Regions from separate parts of the Streptomyces cyslabdanicus genome, predicted to be linked through region 1. Evidence: riboswitches for the same ligand, from Rfam matches in the RefSeq annotation. Region 1 holds a riboswitch; each other region holds the start of a gene.
The links. Region 1 has a riboswitch for cobalamin ahead of ACTYVM_RS09080 (hypothetical protein). Riboswitches for the same ligand answer to the same signal wherever they lie in the genome.

Region 1 (4,586 bases):
CCGCGGTGATCTCGGTGAGCTGTTCGCAGTTGGTCATGAACGCCGCCCAGAGCTCGGCGTCCGACATCCGCCGGTAGGGAGCCTCACGCTCGAAGCTCCTGGTCTCCACGGGTGTGCCCGCGAGGAAAGCTCGTAGCACCCGGGCCAGTTCCTCGGCGTTCCCCGTCTGGTGGACCAGGACGTCACGCACCGTCCACGCCTCGCACCACGTGCCGTCGTCGGGCCTTCGGCCCTGCACGGCGTGGACGAAGGGCGCCAGTTCCGGGAGCGTTTCGTCGACCTTGGACGGGATCACGTGCCATGGGTGTCCCGGTCGGGCCGTCCGTCAAACCGGCTCGCGTCCGATCGGAGGCATGAGGCCCCGGAGCACGGTGCCGAGCGCGTGGGCTCGCCCTTCACGGGTACTCGTCGCCGCGTACGGCGGTCCGATGACCGTACGACCAGGAGCCCGGACGCACGCATGCCCGAACTGCCGGATGTCGAGGGATTCCGCGAGGTGCTGATGGCCTGCGGCGGGCACCGGCGTGTCACGGACGTCGAGGTGCGGGACGCCGGGGTGCTGCGGGGTGTCAGCGCGCAGCGGCTGCGGAGGGAACTGAAGGGCAGGTGTCTGGGGGAGGCGTGGCGGCACGGCAAGTGGTTGTTCGTGCCGACGGATCACGACGGTCCCACACTGGTGTGGCACTTCGGCATGACGGGGTCGCTTCGGTGCTGTTCCCCGGACGAACCGGTCGAACGGCACGACCGCATCCTGCTGACGCTCGACGACTCCCGGCAACTGCGCTACCGCGATCAACGCAAGCTCCAGGGCGTGCGGTTGGTCGACGACACGGAGGTCGAGCGCATCACCGACGGTCTGGGTCCCGATGCCCTCACCGTGCGCGGAGCGGAGTTCCGGGAGCTGCTGTCGGGACGACGGCGTGCCGTCAAGAGCGCGCTGATGGACCAGTCCGTGATCGCGGGCCTCGGGAACCTCCTGTGCGACGAGATCCTCTGGCGGGCCAGGGTGGCTCCTCGGACCCCGGCGCGGGACCTGAGCGAGACCGAGGTTCGGCGTGTCCGTGCGCGAATGCGGCGGGTCCTTGAGACATCCGTGCGTGCCGGGTGCGTGCCGTCGAGGCCCTCCTGGCTCACCGGGCACAGGGACGACAGGGATCCGATGTGTCCCCGCTGCGGGTGGCTCCTGAGCTCCCACCGCGTCGGCGGACGCCGTACGGTCTGGTGCCCGCGGTGCCAGGGATGAGCGACGCCGGCCGGTGCGGAGGGGCGGGCGGAACCGATCATGGGATGATGACCGGCGACATAAGGCGACGGCGGTCCGAGGAAGCCGGTGTGAATCCGGCGCGGTCCCGCCACTGTGACCGGTGAGCGAGTTCCGGGATGCCACCGCCCCGCCCGGGGTGGGAAGGCGGGACGAGCGAAGACCCGGGAGCCAGGAGACTCACGCGGTCGCCTCCTCGAGCGACACCGGGGCGGATCTCCCCGGGAGGGGAGTGGTGCGGCGTGCCTGAAATGCCGACGGACGAGGCGCCGGGCGGTGCCGTGGCGGGGAGCGGTTCGGTGCCGTGCCGGGTCGTCGTGTGCCGCGACTGCTGCTGCGGCAGCCCCAAGGTGCCCGGGGTCGACCACGCGGCGCAGACCGCGCGGCTGCGGGCGGAGGTGCCGGTGCGCATCTCCGACTGCCTCGACGTGTGTGAGCAGGCGAACGTCATCGTGGTCCAGCCGTCCTCCGCGGGCCGGGCGGCCGGTGCGCGGCCGGTCTGGCTCGGGCTCGTCAACGACGAGGGCGGTACCGAGGACATCGTCGCCTGGGTACGGGACGGCGGCCCGGGTGTGGCGCCCCTGCCGGAGATCCTCGGCCTGTACGCCATCACCCCGCCACGGCGACCCACGGACTCCTGAGGCGGCCCGTGCGTGCCAGGACGCGCGCGCGCCCTGGCGCGTACGTCCACGCGGGGCGGCCCGTCCACGCGAGGCGACCGGTCCCTCGTCACCGCTCCGGGAACGGCCGGGCCTCCGCCGACGTGACCGCCTCGCCGGCCTGCACGCCGTGCAGGACCTGGGCGAGCACCTCCGCCCCGCGCACCACCCGAGGTCCCGGCCGGTTGAAGTAGGACGGCCCGTCCAGTACCCAGACGCGGCCGGACCGTACGGCGGGCAGATCCGTCCAGCCGGGCAGCCCGGTGAGCAACGCGGCTTCCCGCAGGGTGCGTTCGGGAGGGAAGCCGCACGGCAGGACGAGGATCACGTCCGGCCGCGCGGCGCGCACCGCCTCCCAGGTCGTCGGCCCGGTGTGCTCGCCGGGCGCGGCGAGCAGCGGCTCGCCCCCGGCGGTGGTGATCTGCTCGGGCACCCAGTGCCCGGCGGGCCACAGCGGGTCGAGCCACTCGATCGCCACCACCCGGGGCCGGCCGAGGCCGGCGACCGCGTCGCGGACCCGGTCGAGGCGGGCCCGCAGCGCGGCCCGGCGCCGCTGCGCGCGTTCGCGCACGCCGAGCAGGTCGCCGACGGTGACCAGGCAGTCCAGTACGTCGTCGAGCGTGCGCGGCTCCAGGCTGAGGACCCGGGTGCCGGCGTCGAGCAGCCGCACGGCCTGGCTGACCTTCTCGTACGACACCGCGCACACGTCGCACAGATCCTGGGTGAGCACCACGTCGGGGCGCAGGGCGGCCAGGGCCTCGGTGTCCAGGGTGTAGAGCGACGAACCGGAGTGCGCCGCCCCGCCGACGGCGGCGGAGATCTCCCGGCTGGTGAGCGCGTCCTGGTCCAGGTCCGCCCCGGTCACCACGGGTACCGAGGCGACCTCGCGCGGCGGCCAGTCGCACTCGTGGGTGCGGCCGGCCAACTGCTCCGAAAGGCCGAGTTCGGCGACGATGTCGGTCGCGGCGGGCAGCAGGGAGACGATGCGCATACCTCGACTGTAGGAGGCCTCGCGGATCCGCTGATTCCGGCGCCCGGCGTGCAGGGCCTGCACGGCGTGATCGCACCGACCGGCACCGGCTGCTCGGCCACCGACCGGGCGCTCCAACTGTACGGCGGTTACGGCTACCTCAGCGAGTACGGCCTTGAGAAGATCGTCCGTGACCCGCGCGTCCAACAGATCCTGGAAGGAACCGACGAGATCATGCGTGTCCTCATGGCCCGCGGCCTGACGGAGGCGTTCGGATGACCGCCGCCGAGGAACCCGTCCTGTTCCACACCGACGGACGGGCCGCCCATATCACCCTCAACCGGCCGAAGGCCCTCAACGCCCTCACCCACGAGATGGTGCGCCGCATCGACGCGGCGCTGACGGCCTGGCAACACGACCCGGCCGTGGAGACCGTTGTCATCAGCGGCGCGGGGGCGCGCGGCCTGTGTGCGGGCGGTGACATCCGCGCCATCCACGACGACGTCCGCGACGGGGACGGCACCGCCTCGGCCGCCTTCTGGCGCGACGAGTACCACCTCAACGCCCGTATCGCCCGATATCCGAAGCCGTACGTCGCCCTCATGGACGGCATCGTGATGGGCGGCGGCGTCGGCGTCTCCGCGCACGGCAGCGTCCGGATCGTCACCGAGCGCTCGCGGATCGCCATGCCGGAGACCGGCATCGGCTTCGTCCCCGACGTCGGCGGCACCCATCTGCTGGCCCTCGCCCCTGGGGAACTGGGCACCCATCTCGCGCTGACCGGTGCGCAGATCGGCGCCGGCGACGCGGTGCTCTGCGGGCTCGCCGACCACTACGTGCCGTCAGCGACCCTGCCGGCCCTCATCGACGACCTGGCCGACACGCCCGTACGGGAGGTGCTGGCGCGCCATGCCCGACCGTTGCCGCAAGGGGAGTTGGAGGAGCAGAGGGAATGGATCGACCCCTGTTTCGCAGCCGCGACGGTCGAGGACATCGTGAGCCGGCTGCTCGACCACGGCGAGCCCGCCGCCAAGGAAGCGGCCGAAACCCTGCTCACCAGGTCACCGACCGCTGTGAAGGTCGCCCTGGCCGCCGTGCGCCGCGCCCGCCGTCTCGGATCGCTGGAGCCGGTCCTCGACCAGGAGTACCGCGTCTCCTGCGCCGCCCTGAGCAGCCCCGACCTGGCGGAGGGTATCCGTGCTCAGGTCATCGACAAGGACCGCGACCCACGCTGGTCCCCCGACACCCTCGCCGAGGTGACCGACGCCGACGTGAACCGCTTCTTCGCCCCGCTCGGCGACCGTGAACTGGGCCTCGCCGGCCCTGGCGCCGATGCGGAGGCGGCCTGGTGAGCAGGACCGTCGCGCTGCTCGGACCCGGGCACATGGACGCGCCCATGGCCGTGGACCTGGTCCAGGGCGGTCACCGTGCGCGTCGGGTCAAGCCGACGGCGGCACGTCGACCACCCGGTCAGGCAGGTGCCGGGCAGCCGTCGCCGGCGACCGGCACTTCCTCGTCCATGCCGGGGCGGAGCACCTGCACGGAAGCGAGCAGCGCCTCGACCACCTCCTCCAGGTCGAGGCGCCGCTCCACCGACCGCAGGTGCGGCAGCCGCGCCCCGGTGCTGACCCGGGGAGGGGCGAGCAGGCTGCAGCAGTCCTCGTCGGGCAGGACCGAGATGCCGGCGGTGCCGATG
Region 2 (4,586 bases), on a different contig from region 1:
CGTAGGCGCGCGCGATCGTGGCCGAGGTGAGCACCTCGGAGGCGGGTCCGTGGGCCACCAGGCGGCCGTCGAGCAGCACGGCGACGTCGTCGCAGTAGGCGGCGGCGAGTTCGAGGTCGTGCAGGGCCGCGACGGTGGTGATACCGAGCCCACGCACGGTTTCGAGGAAACCGAGCTGGTAGCGCAGGTCCAGGTGGTTGGTGGGCTCGTCCAGCAGGAGCACCCCGGGTTCCTGGGCCAGGGCCCGCGCGAGCTGGACCCGCTGGCGCTCGCCGCCGGACAGGGACGACCAGGTCCTGTCGAGCAGATCGCCGACGTCGGTGGCGGCGACGGCCTCGGCGAGCACCGACCGCTCGTGGTCGGCCGCCGCGCCCGCCACGACGGGCCACCGCCCGCGGTGCGGCGTGCGCCCCAGGTCGACGACCTGACGGGCCGTCAGCGGCAGTGCGGTATCGGCCTGCTGTTCCATGAAGGCCACCCGCCGCGCGCGCCGGCGGGCCGGCAGGGCGTACAGGTCGCCGCCGTCGAGGAGGACCCGGCCCGTCCGCGGCCGGCGCAGCCCGGCCAGCGCCCGCAGCAACGTCGTCTTGCCGGCCCCGTTCGGCCCGAGCAGGCCGGTCGTCCTGCCGGGGGCGAAGGCGAGCGTCACGTCCGTCAGCAGCGTGGCGCCGTCGACGCGCACGCCGACGCCCTCGGCGCGCAGCCCCAACGGGTTCGCAGCGATCACGGCTGACCTCCCGAGGCGGACCTGCCGCCTGCCCGGCGCCACAGCAGCCACGCGAAGAACGGCGCGCCCAGCCCGGCGGTGACGACGCCGACGGGGATCTCCTGGTCCGGGAGCACCGAGCGCGCCACGATGTCACTGCCCACCAGCAGGGACGCCCCGACGAGTGCGGACAGGGGCAGCAGCAGGGCGTGGCGCGGGCCGCAGACCAGGCGGACGACGTGCGGCACGACCAGGCCGACGAACCCGATGACACCGGTGTGGGCGACCAGGCACGCGGTCACCAGCGCGGCCGTGGCGACCAGGGCCCAGCGGGTGCGTTCGACGTGGACGCCGAAGGAGCGGGCCGCGGTCTCGCCGAACGCGAACGCGTCCAGGTCCCGGGCGGCCGCGACCATGACCAGCGTGCCGACGACCGCCACCGCGGTCAGGAAGACGGCCGTGCCCCACCGCACCCCGGCCACCGAGCCCAGCGTCCACTCCATGACACCGCGGGCGGCGTTGCGGTCGCCGAGAACGAGCACGACGAACGAGGTGTACGCGCCGCACATCTGCCCCACCGCGATGCCGGCCAGCACGGTCCGCGCGGCCGGCAGGGACCGGGTGCGCGCGGCGGCCAGCGCCAGCACGACGACGACGGCGAGCAGGGCGCCGGCGAAGGCGGCCGCCGGGAGCGCGCCGACCGCCGTGGCGCCGGAGGCTCCGACGCCGAGGACGATCACGGTGACCGCGCCGACGGCGGCGCCGTTGGAGATCCCGAGCAGGTAGGGGTCGGCCAGGTCGTTCCCCGTCAGGGTCTGCAGCACCGCGCCGCAGACCGCGAGCCCGGCGCCTGCCGCGGCGGCTCCCAGAACCCGGGGCAGTCGCAGCTGCCAGACGATCTGGTCGTCCAGCAGCGTGACGGGGGAGCCGCCGAGGCCGAGCCGGCGCAGCACGACGCCGGCCACGACGTGCGGCGGCTCGTGGACCGAACCCACGGCGAGGCCGAGCAGGACGGTGACCAGCAGCAGGACCACGGCAACGGTCAGGCCCGCCGCCGCGCGACCCGCTCCCGCGGGCCGTGCGGCGGGACGATCCTCCACCGTCATGAACGCGGGTGCAGCTTGCTCAGGCCGGCCGAGACCAGGGCGGCACCGTCGGCGAGGCGCACGCCGGGCGTCGTCTCGGAGAACGGCACGACCACGAAGGCCCGGTGCCGGACGGCGGTGAGCTTGCTGAGCACCGGGTCGTTCTCCAGGTAGTCGATCCTGGACTGTGCGCTGTCCCAACCGGCGTCCGCGAACACGATGACGTCCGGGTCCGCCGCGGCCACCTTCTCCCAGCTCACGGTCTTCCAGCCACCGGGCAGCGTGCCGAAGACGTTGTGGGCGCCGACGGCGTCGAGCACGAGCTGGGGTCCGCCGTGGCCGGCGCCGACGAACGGGGCCTTGGTGTTCGAGTCGTACCAGAGCACGTTCAGGCCCTTGCCCGCCGCCTTGGCCCTGAGGTCGGCAAGCTGCTGCTTCTGCTCCTTCCGGAGAGCGGCGGCGCGCGGTGCGACACCGAACACCTCGGCGATGTCGCCCACTTCGTCCCACACCGCCTGGAAGGACACTGGCGGCACCTGCTTGCTGTCGGCGCAGCCGAACGGCGACAGGTAGGACTCGATGCCCTTGGAGCCCAGATCCGCCCGCGTGCCCGCCACCTTGTCGCTGAACGCGCTGGCGTAGGAGGCGTAGAGGAAGTCCGGACGCGCCGCGAGGAGCTTCTCCTTGGTCGGGTACTCCTTGGACAGCACCGGGACGGCGTCGTAGGCCGCCTTCCACTTCGCCGGGACCGCGTCGTCGAGGAACGCCGTTCCGGCCATCTGCGACTGCAGGCCGAGGGCCAACGCCACTTCGGTGGCACCCTGGTTGAGGGTGACCAGCCGGCTCGGCGGTGCCGCGACGGTCGTGGTGACGCCACACCTGCTCACGCTCACCGGCGCCGGGCGGCTGCTCCCGGCCGCCGCGGCGGGCTTGTCGGCCGCGGGCGCACCCGTACAGGCGCCGAGCGCACCGACGAGCAGGAGCGCGGCAGCGGCGAGGCCGGGGCGTAGGGAAGGCGCGGGGCGTGTGAAACGCGCGGCGCGCAGGGAACGTACGGCGCGTAGGGAACGTACGGCGCGTAGGGAACGTACGGATCGAAACGGACGCAGGGGACCGCTGGGCACGATGCTCTCCAAAACCCTCGTGGAACATGTCGCGCCGTGACCGGTCTCCTGGCTTCCGCGTCAACGCTCCGAGGCCGACCTTCCCAGGTGGCTCGTTCCCGATCCACCCAGTGGCCCTGACCGCTCCGGGAGCCGTCAGCGAGGGCCGCGGAACTCCGCGGCTACAGTGGCGAGGGCCGCACCGGCTTCCGACCGGTTTCCCGTACACCACGGCAGTCATACGCTACCAAGCCGCTGGTGGCGCAGCCGCGAGAGTGTCCCGTAGGGAGCACCGCCATGCGCAGCGCGCGGTACCGGCAGCGAAGCGCTTGACCCTCACGTGGCGTCAGGCCGCATGGTCGGTGGCGTGGAAGAGCACCTGACCGTGGGACGTGTGGCCGAGTTGGCCGACGTGACCGTCCGCACGCTGCATCACTACGACGAGATCGGCCTCGTGCAGCCGTCCGCGCGGACCTCGGCCGGGTACCGGGCCTACTCGGCGGGCGACGTGGAGCGACTGCGGGGGGTGCTCGCCTACCGGCGGCTGGGCTTCGGACTGCGCGAGATCGCGGATCTGGTCGACGACCCGGCCACCGACGCGGTCGCGCACCTGCACCGGCTGCGCGGCCTGCTGCTGGAACAGCGCGACCACGCTGCCGCCATGGTGGCGGCCATCGACACGGAACTGGAGGCACGGGCCATGGGGATCAGGACGCCACCGGAGGAACAACTGAAAGTGTTCGGCGCGCAGTTGTACGAAGTCATCGGGTCCGCGTACCCGGCGACGCGGCGTACCGAGCCGCGGATCGCCGCGAGGATCTGGGACGCGCTCGGGGACGCGCGGACGGTACTGAACGTCGGGGCCGGCACCGGCTCCTACGAGCCCCCCGACCGTGACGTGATCGCGGTGGAACCGTCGGCGGTCATGCGGGCGCAGCGTCCCGCGGGCGCGGCGCCGTGCGTGGCCGCCAGCGCGGAAAGCCTTCCGTTCGAGGACCAGTCCTTCGACGCCGCGATGGCGGTCAGCACCGTTCATCACTGGGCGGACCCTGTCGCGGGGCTGTGCGAGATGCGGCGCGTGGCCCGCCGGGTGGTGGTGTTCACGTACGACGCGAGTGCCACCGGCTGGGGTGAGCGGTTCTGGCTGACTCGCGACTACCTGCCCGAATTCGCCGACCTGCTCGCCGACTGGCCTTCACTGGCCGACCTGACCCGCGCGATCGGGGGCCGCGCGGAGCCGTTGCTCATCCCGTGGGACTGCGCTGACGGCTTCTTCGAGGCCTACTGGCGCCGGCCCGAGGCATACCTGGACGACCATGTGCGCCGCGCGGTGTCCGTATGGACCAGAGTCGGGCCGGAGGCCGAGCAGCGGGCGGTCAACAGGCTCCGCGACGACCTCTCCTCAGGCCGGTGGGCCGAGCGCAACCGCGACCTCGTCGCTCTCGACACGGCAGAACTCGGCCTGCGCCTGCTCGTAGCCTGAACCGGCCGGTCCAGCCCAGCAGCGGCACCAGGGCACCCCGGAGCGCGTTACGTCCACCTCGGTACGGCGGGCCGCCGCCGCGCCGGCCCTGCGGCTCCGCACATGATCGACCGGACGGCTCGCGGCAAGATCCCCCAGGCGCCGAGTCTTTACTGCTGCTCGATGCTGATGGCGGCGGTGTTCCCGGCGGTGTCCATGCTGAGCGCGAC
Region 3 (4,586 bases), on a different contig from region 1:
GCACCGACGACTCGGCCATCAGCTCGGCGTCCGGTACGGCCTCTCCGCCCAGCAGCACCGTCGGGACGCCGGAGGCCCTCAGCGCGGCGAGCCCGTCCTCCCAGGCGCGCTTGCCGCCGAGCAGCCGTACGACGGCGATGTCCGCGCCGTCGAGCAGCGCCGGAAGCTCCTCGCCGACGTCCACGCGGGTCGGGTTGCCGATCCGGTAGGAGGCCGCCGAGGCTCGGGCGGCGAGCAGATCGGTGTCGGCGGTCGACAACAACAACACTGTGCTCATGCGGGCGCTCCCGGTGGAATGAAAGGCAGTCCTTGCGGCGCGCCGGACTCGATGAGCCGCCACAGCGCGTCCGTGTCCGCGTGCTGTTCGATCAGGTCGCCGAGCCGGTCGAGCTGCTCCTCGCGCAGTGCGGCGAACGAGGTGTCGGGCGCCGGCACGAAACGCCGGCCGGCGGCGGCCGCCACCTCGCGCAGGAAGGCCCGGCGGAAGCCGTCCGACTCCAGGGAGCCGTGCCAGTGGGTGCCCCAGACGGCACCGACCCGGCACCCGTCCAAGAAGGGACTTCCGCCGGTGACTTCGGCGACCCCGTGGTGGATCTCGTACCCCTCGACCCGTTCGCCGAGGGCTTCGCCCTGCGGCCGGGTGAGGGTCTTCTCGCGGGCGAACCGGACGCGTACGGGCAGCAGTCCGAGGCCGTCCACGTGTCCGGCCCGCGACTCGACGTCGTCCTCGACGTGCTCGCCGAGGAGCTGGAAGCCGCCGCAGATGCCGAGTACGGGCCGCCCGTCCGCCGCCCTTCTCGCGAGGGCGCGCGCGAGCCCGCGCTCCCGCAGCCACTCCAGCGCCCTGACCGTGCCCCGCGTGCCGGGTACGACGACGAGGTCGGCGTCGGTCAGTTCCTCGGGTCGGTCCACGAACCGCACGACGACGCCCGGTTCGGCGGCGAGCGCGTCGACGTCGGTGAAGTTGGACATCAGCGGCACGGCGCAGACGGCGACCCGCAGCACGTCCTCGCCGACCGGCGGCGCCACGGTGGACTCCCGCACGGCGCCCCGCAGGGAGACCCTCAGCCCGTCTTCCTCGTCGATGCCGAGCCCGTGCCGGAACGGCAGCACGCCGTACGTACGCCGTCCGGTGAGCCCGTGCAGCATGTCGAGGCCGGGTTCGAGCAGGGAGACGTCGCCGCGGAACTTGTTGACGAGGAACCCGGCGACGAACTCCTGGTCCTCGGGCGACAGCAGGGCGAGCGTGCCGAAGAAGGAGGCGAACACCCCGCCGCGGTCGATGTCGCCGACGACGAGCACGGGCAGCCGCGCGCCGCGCGCGATCCCCATGTTGACGATGTCGGTGCGGCGCAGGTTGATCTCCGCCGGGCTGCCCGCCCCCTCGCAGATCACCGCGTCGTACGTGCTCCGCAGCTCGGCGAGGCAGTCGAGGACGGTGCCGAGAAGCTTCTGCTGCCGCCCGCCGTGGTAGCCGCGGGCACTCATCTCTCCCACCGGCTTCCCCAGCAGCACCACCTGGCTGCTCTGCTCGCCGCCCGGCTTGAGCAGCACCGGGTTCATCAGCGCGGTCGGCTCGACGCGGCACGCCTGGGCCTGCATGGCCTGCGCCCGCCCGATCTCGGCGCCCTCGCGGGTGACGAAGGAGTTGAGGGACATGTTCTGCGCCTTGAACGGGGCGACCTTCACGCCCTGGCGCACCAGCCACCGGCAGATGCCGGCCGTGACGACGCTCTTCCCGGCGTCGGAGGTGGTGCCGGCGACGAGCAGACCGCCGCTCATGACGTCCGTCCTCTCTTCAGCAGCCGTACGCCCGCGCACACGCCGAGCGCGAGCCAGCCCACACGGCGGGAGAGCCGTACCGCGCGCTCGATGTCACCCGGCCGGACGGCGCGTCCGGCGCCGTTGAGCACGGGGCGGTGCTCCACGCGCCCGGCGTACGAGAGCGTGCCGCCAAGGCGCACCCCGAGCGCCCCCGCGAACGAGGCTTCCACCGGACCGGCGTTGGGGCTCGGGTGCTGGCCGGCGTCGGCGCGCCAGGCGCGTACGGCACCGCGCGCGTCGTCTCCCGCGACGGCCGCCAGGGCGGCGGTGAGCCGCGCCCCCGGCCAACCGGCGAGGTCGTCGAGCCGGGCCGAGGCCCAGCCGTAGCGGCGGTAGCGGGGGGACTTGTGCCCGACCATGGCGTCCAGGGTGTTGACCGCGCGGAAGCCGAGGAGCCCCGGCACACCGGCGGCGGCGCCCCACACCAGCGCGCCCACCACCGCGTCGGAGGTGTTCTCGGCGACGGACTCGACCACGGCGCGGGCGATCCCGTCGGCGTCCAGCGCCTGCGGGTCGCGCCCGCACAGATGCGGCAGCCGCGCCCGGGCGCCGTCGATGTCCCCGGCCTCCAGCGCGCGCCCGATCACCCGCGCCTCCCGGGCGAGGGAGGTCCCGCCGACGACGGCCCAGGTGGCGGCGGCGGTCAGCGCGACGGACGCGGTACGGGAAGGACGCAGGGCGGACGCGGCCAGCGCGGCCGACGACACGACGCCCCCCACGCACACGGCGGTGTGCAGGGCGCCCCAGCCGCGGTGGTCCCGCCACAGCGCGCGTTCCACGGCACCCGCGGCCCGTCCGAACACGGCGACGGGGTGCCCGCGGCGCGGATCGCCGAGGAGCAGGTCACCGAGGAGGCCGGCGGCGGCGCCGTACGCGAAGTCGCGATCGGCACCCATCGGGTCAGCCGGTCGTGCGGTCGGTCAGTGAGTTACTGGTGAACCTCGGTCGGCAGCCGCGCATGGCGATACATGTCCTCACTCAGGGTGTCCACGCCCTGGTTCGACGAGACCGGCGGTGAGAGTTCCTGACTCCCGGGGATGTTCATCCCCGGTCACAGTGGCGGGACCGCGCCGGATTCGCACCGGACTTCCTCTCCTGCCGCCGTATGTGGCTACGGCAGTCCACCACGCACCGCGAACACCCGTCAACCTGCCGTTGACCTGCGCAGGGGTACTGAGATGAGGCCCACACCCCGGGGCGGGCCGGACGGGAAAACCCGCCCTTCCCGGGCCGTCGCGGGGACGGTCCGGCAAGAGCGGGTGACGTGGTGACGTGTGGGTCGGGCGGGACCCGTCACGCGGATCCGACCCGGTCGCCAGGGTCCCGGGCGCGCCGGGCAGTACGGCTACGCCATGATCAGGTGGATCCCGTAGGCCACCGCGGCGGCGCACGCGGCGAAGCAGGCGTAGGCGCCGGTGACCGCGAGGACCCCGCTGCCGTCGCCCTGGGCGACGGCCCGCTCGCGGCGGGAGAGACCGGCGATGCCGAGGGTGAACAGGGCCACGAGGCCCACCGTGACGCCGAGGCTGACGCCGAAGACGGAGCCGAGGGCCGCCCAGTCGATCTTCATGGTGTTCTCTTCCTTCTGCCTGGACGCGGGCTCAGACGGCGGCGGCCGGCGGGGGCGCGACGGACGCGGGGTCGGTGGCGGGCGCGGAGGGCTGGGCGGGGATCGTGGCCGTGAGCGCGTCGGTCACCGGGGAGGCCGGGGGCGGGATGACGGCGGCGATGGCCTGGGTGACCACGCCGGCCGGCTCCTCGGTTTCGGCGTCGGTGCCGGTGTTGTTGACGTTGGTGTGGTCGACGACCTCACGGCGGGAGATCTTCCAGATCGCGGCGCTGGAGGCCACCAGGAACACGGCGACGAGGCAGGTGCCCCAGGCGCCGAGCCGGGTCACGGCCTCCGCGCCGGCCCCGACCAGAGCCGCGGCGGGCAGGGTGAGCGCCCACGCGACGGCCATGCGGGTCGCGGTGGACCAGCGGACCACGCCGCCCTTGCGGCCCAGGCCCGCGCCCATCACCGAACCCGAGACGACGTGCGTGGTGGACAGGGAGAAGCCGAGGTGGGAGGAGGCCAGGATGGCGGTGGCCGCGCTGGTCTGGGCGGCGAAGCCCTGCTGCGGCTGGAGGTCGGTCAGGCCCTTGCCCATGGTGCGGATGATGCGCCAGCCGCCGATGTAGGTGCCGAGCGCGATGGCCAGACCAGCGGAGAGGATGACCCAGGTGGGAGGGTTCGAGCCGGGGGCGAGGGCGCCGCCGGTGACCAGGGCGAGGGTGATGACGCCCATCGTCTTCTGCGCGTCGTTGGTGCCGTGGGCCAGCGAGACCAGGCCCGCGGAGGCGATCTGCCCCGCGCGGTGGCCCTTCTCGGCCGCCCTGCCGTGCGATCGCGACTTGCTGCCGATGCCGTACGACAGCCGGGTCGCGACCAGCGCGGCCAGACCAGCGACGACCGGGGCGGCGACCGCCGGGATGAGGACCTTGGTGAGCAGGACACCGCCGTGCACGGCGCTGAAGCCGGCCGAGGCGATGGTGGCGCCGATCAGACCGCCCATGAGGGCGTGCGAGGAGCTGGAGGGGAGTCCGACCAGCCAGGTCAGCAGATTCCAGAGGATCGCGCCCACCAGGGCGGCGAAGATGACCTCGGGACGGATGCCGCTCTCGTCGACGAGACCCTTGGAGATCGTGTTGGCGACCTCCACGGAGAGGAAGGCGCCCACCAGGTTCAGCGCGGCGGACATGGCCACCGCGACCTTGGGCTT

Region 2: another riboswitch for cobalamin. It lies ahead of ACTYVM_RS02870 (ABC transporter substrate-binding protein); the one in region 1 lies ahead of ACTYVM_RS09080 (hypothetical protein).
Region 3: another riboswitch for cobalamin. It lies ahead of ACTYVM_RS00285 (cobalamin biosynthesis protein); the one in region 1 lies ahead of ACTYVM_RS09080 (hypothetical protein).

What each region holds. Positions count from the first base shown of each region.
Region 1 covers NZ_JBQRUW010000012.1:129,341-133,926, forward strand. The annotation lists gene ACTYVM_RS09070 (maleylpyruvate isomerase N-terminal domain-containing protein) at 1-295, opposite strand, end outside; gene ACTYVM_RS09075 (Fpg/Nei family DNA glycosylase) at 461-1,243, shown strand; cobalamin riboswitch at 1,321-1,443, shown strand; gene ACTYVM_RS09080 (hypothetical protein) at 1,513-1,902, shown strand; gene ACTYVM_RS09085 (cobalamin-binding protein) at 1,991-2,911, opposite strand; partial or broken gene ACTYVM_RS09090 (acyl-CoA dehydrogenase family protein) at 2,990-3,169, shown strand; gene ACTYVM_RS09095 (enoyl-CoA hydratase/isomerase family protein) at 3,166-4,242, shown strand; gene thiI (tRNA uracil 4-sulfurtransferase ThiI) at 4,361-4,586, opposite strand, start outside.
Region 2 covers NZ_JBQRUW010000003.1:141,834-146,419, forward strand. The annotation lists gene ACTYVM_RS02860 (ABC transporter ATP-binding protein) at 1-727, opposite strand, end outside; gene ACTYVM_RS02865 (FecCD family ABC transporter permease) at 724-1,812, opposite strand; gene ACTYVM_RS02870 (ABC transporter substrate-binding protein) at 1,809-2,678, opposite strand; cobalamin riboswitch at 2,937-3,142, opposite strand; gene ACTYVM_RS02875 (MerR family transcriptional regulator) at 3,250-4,377, shown strand; gene ACTYVM_RS02880 (hypothetical protein) at 4,527-4,586, opposite strand, start outside.
Region 3 covers NZ_JBQRUW010000001.1:51,411-55,996, reverse strand. The annotation lists gene cobN (cobaltochelatase subunit CobN) at 1-277, opposite strand, end outside; gene ACTYVM_RS00290 (cobyric acid synthase) at 274-1,782, opposite strand; gene ACTYVM_RS00285 (cobalamin biosynthesis protein) at 1,779-2,720, opposite strand; cobalamin riboswitch at 2,824-2,965, opposite strand; gene ACTYVM_RS00280 (hypothetical protein) at 3,170-3,394, opposite strand; gene ACTYVM_RS00275 (inorganic phosphate transporter) at 3,426-4,586, opposite strand, start outside.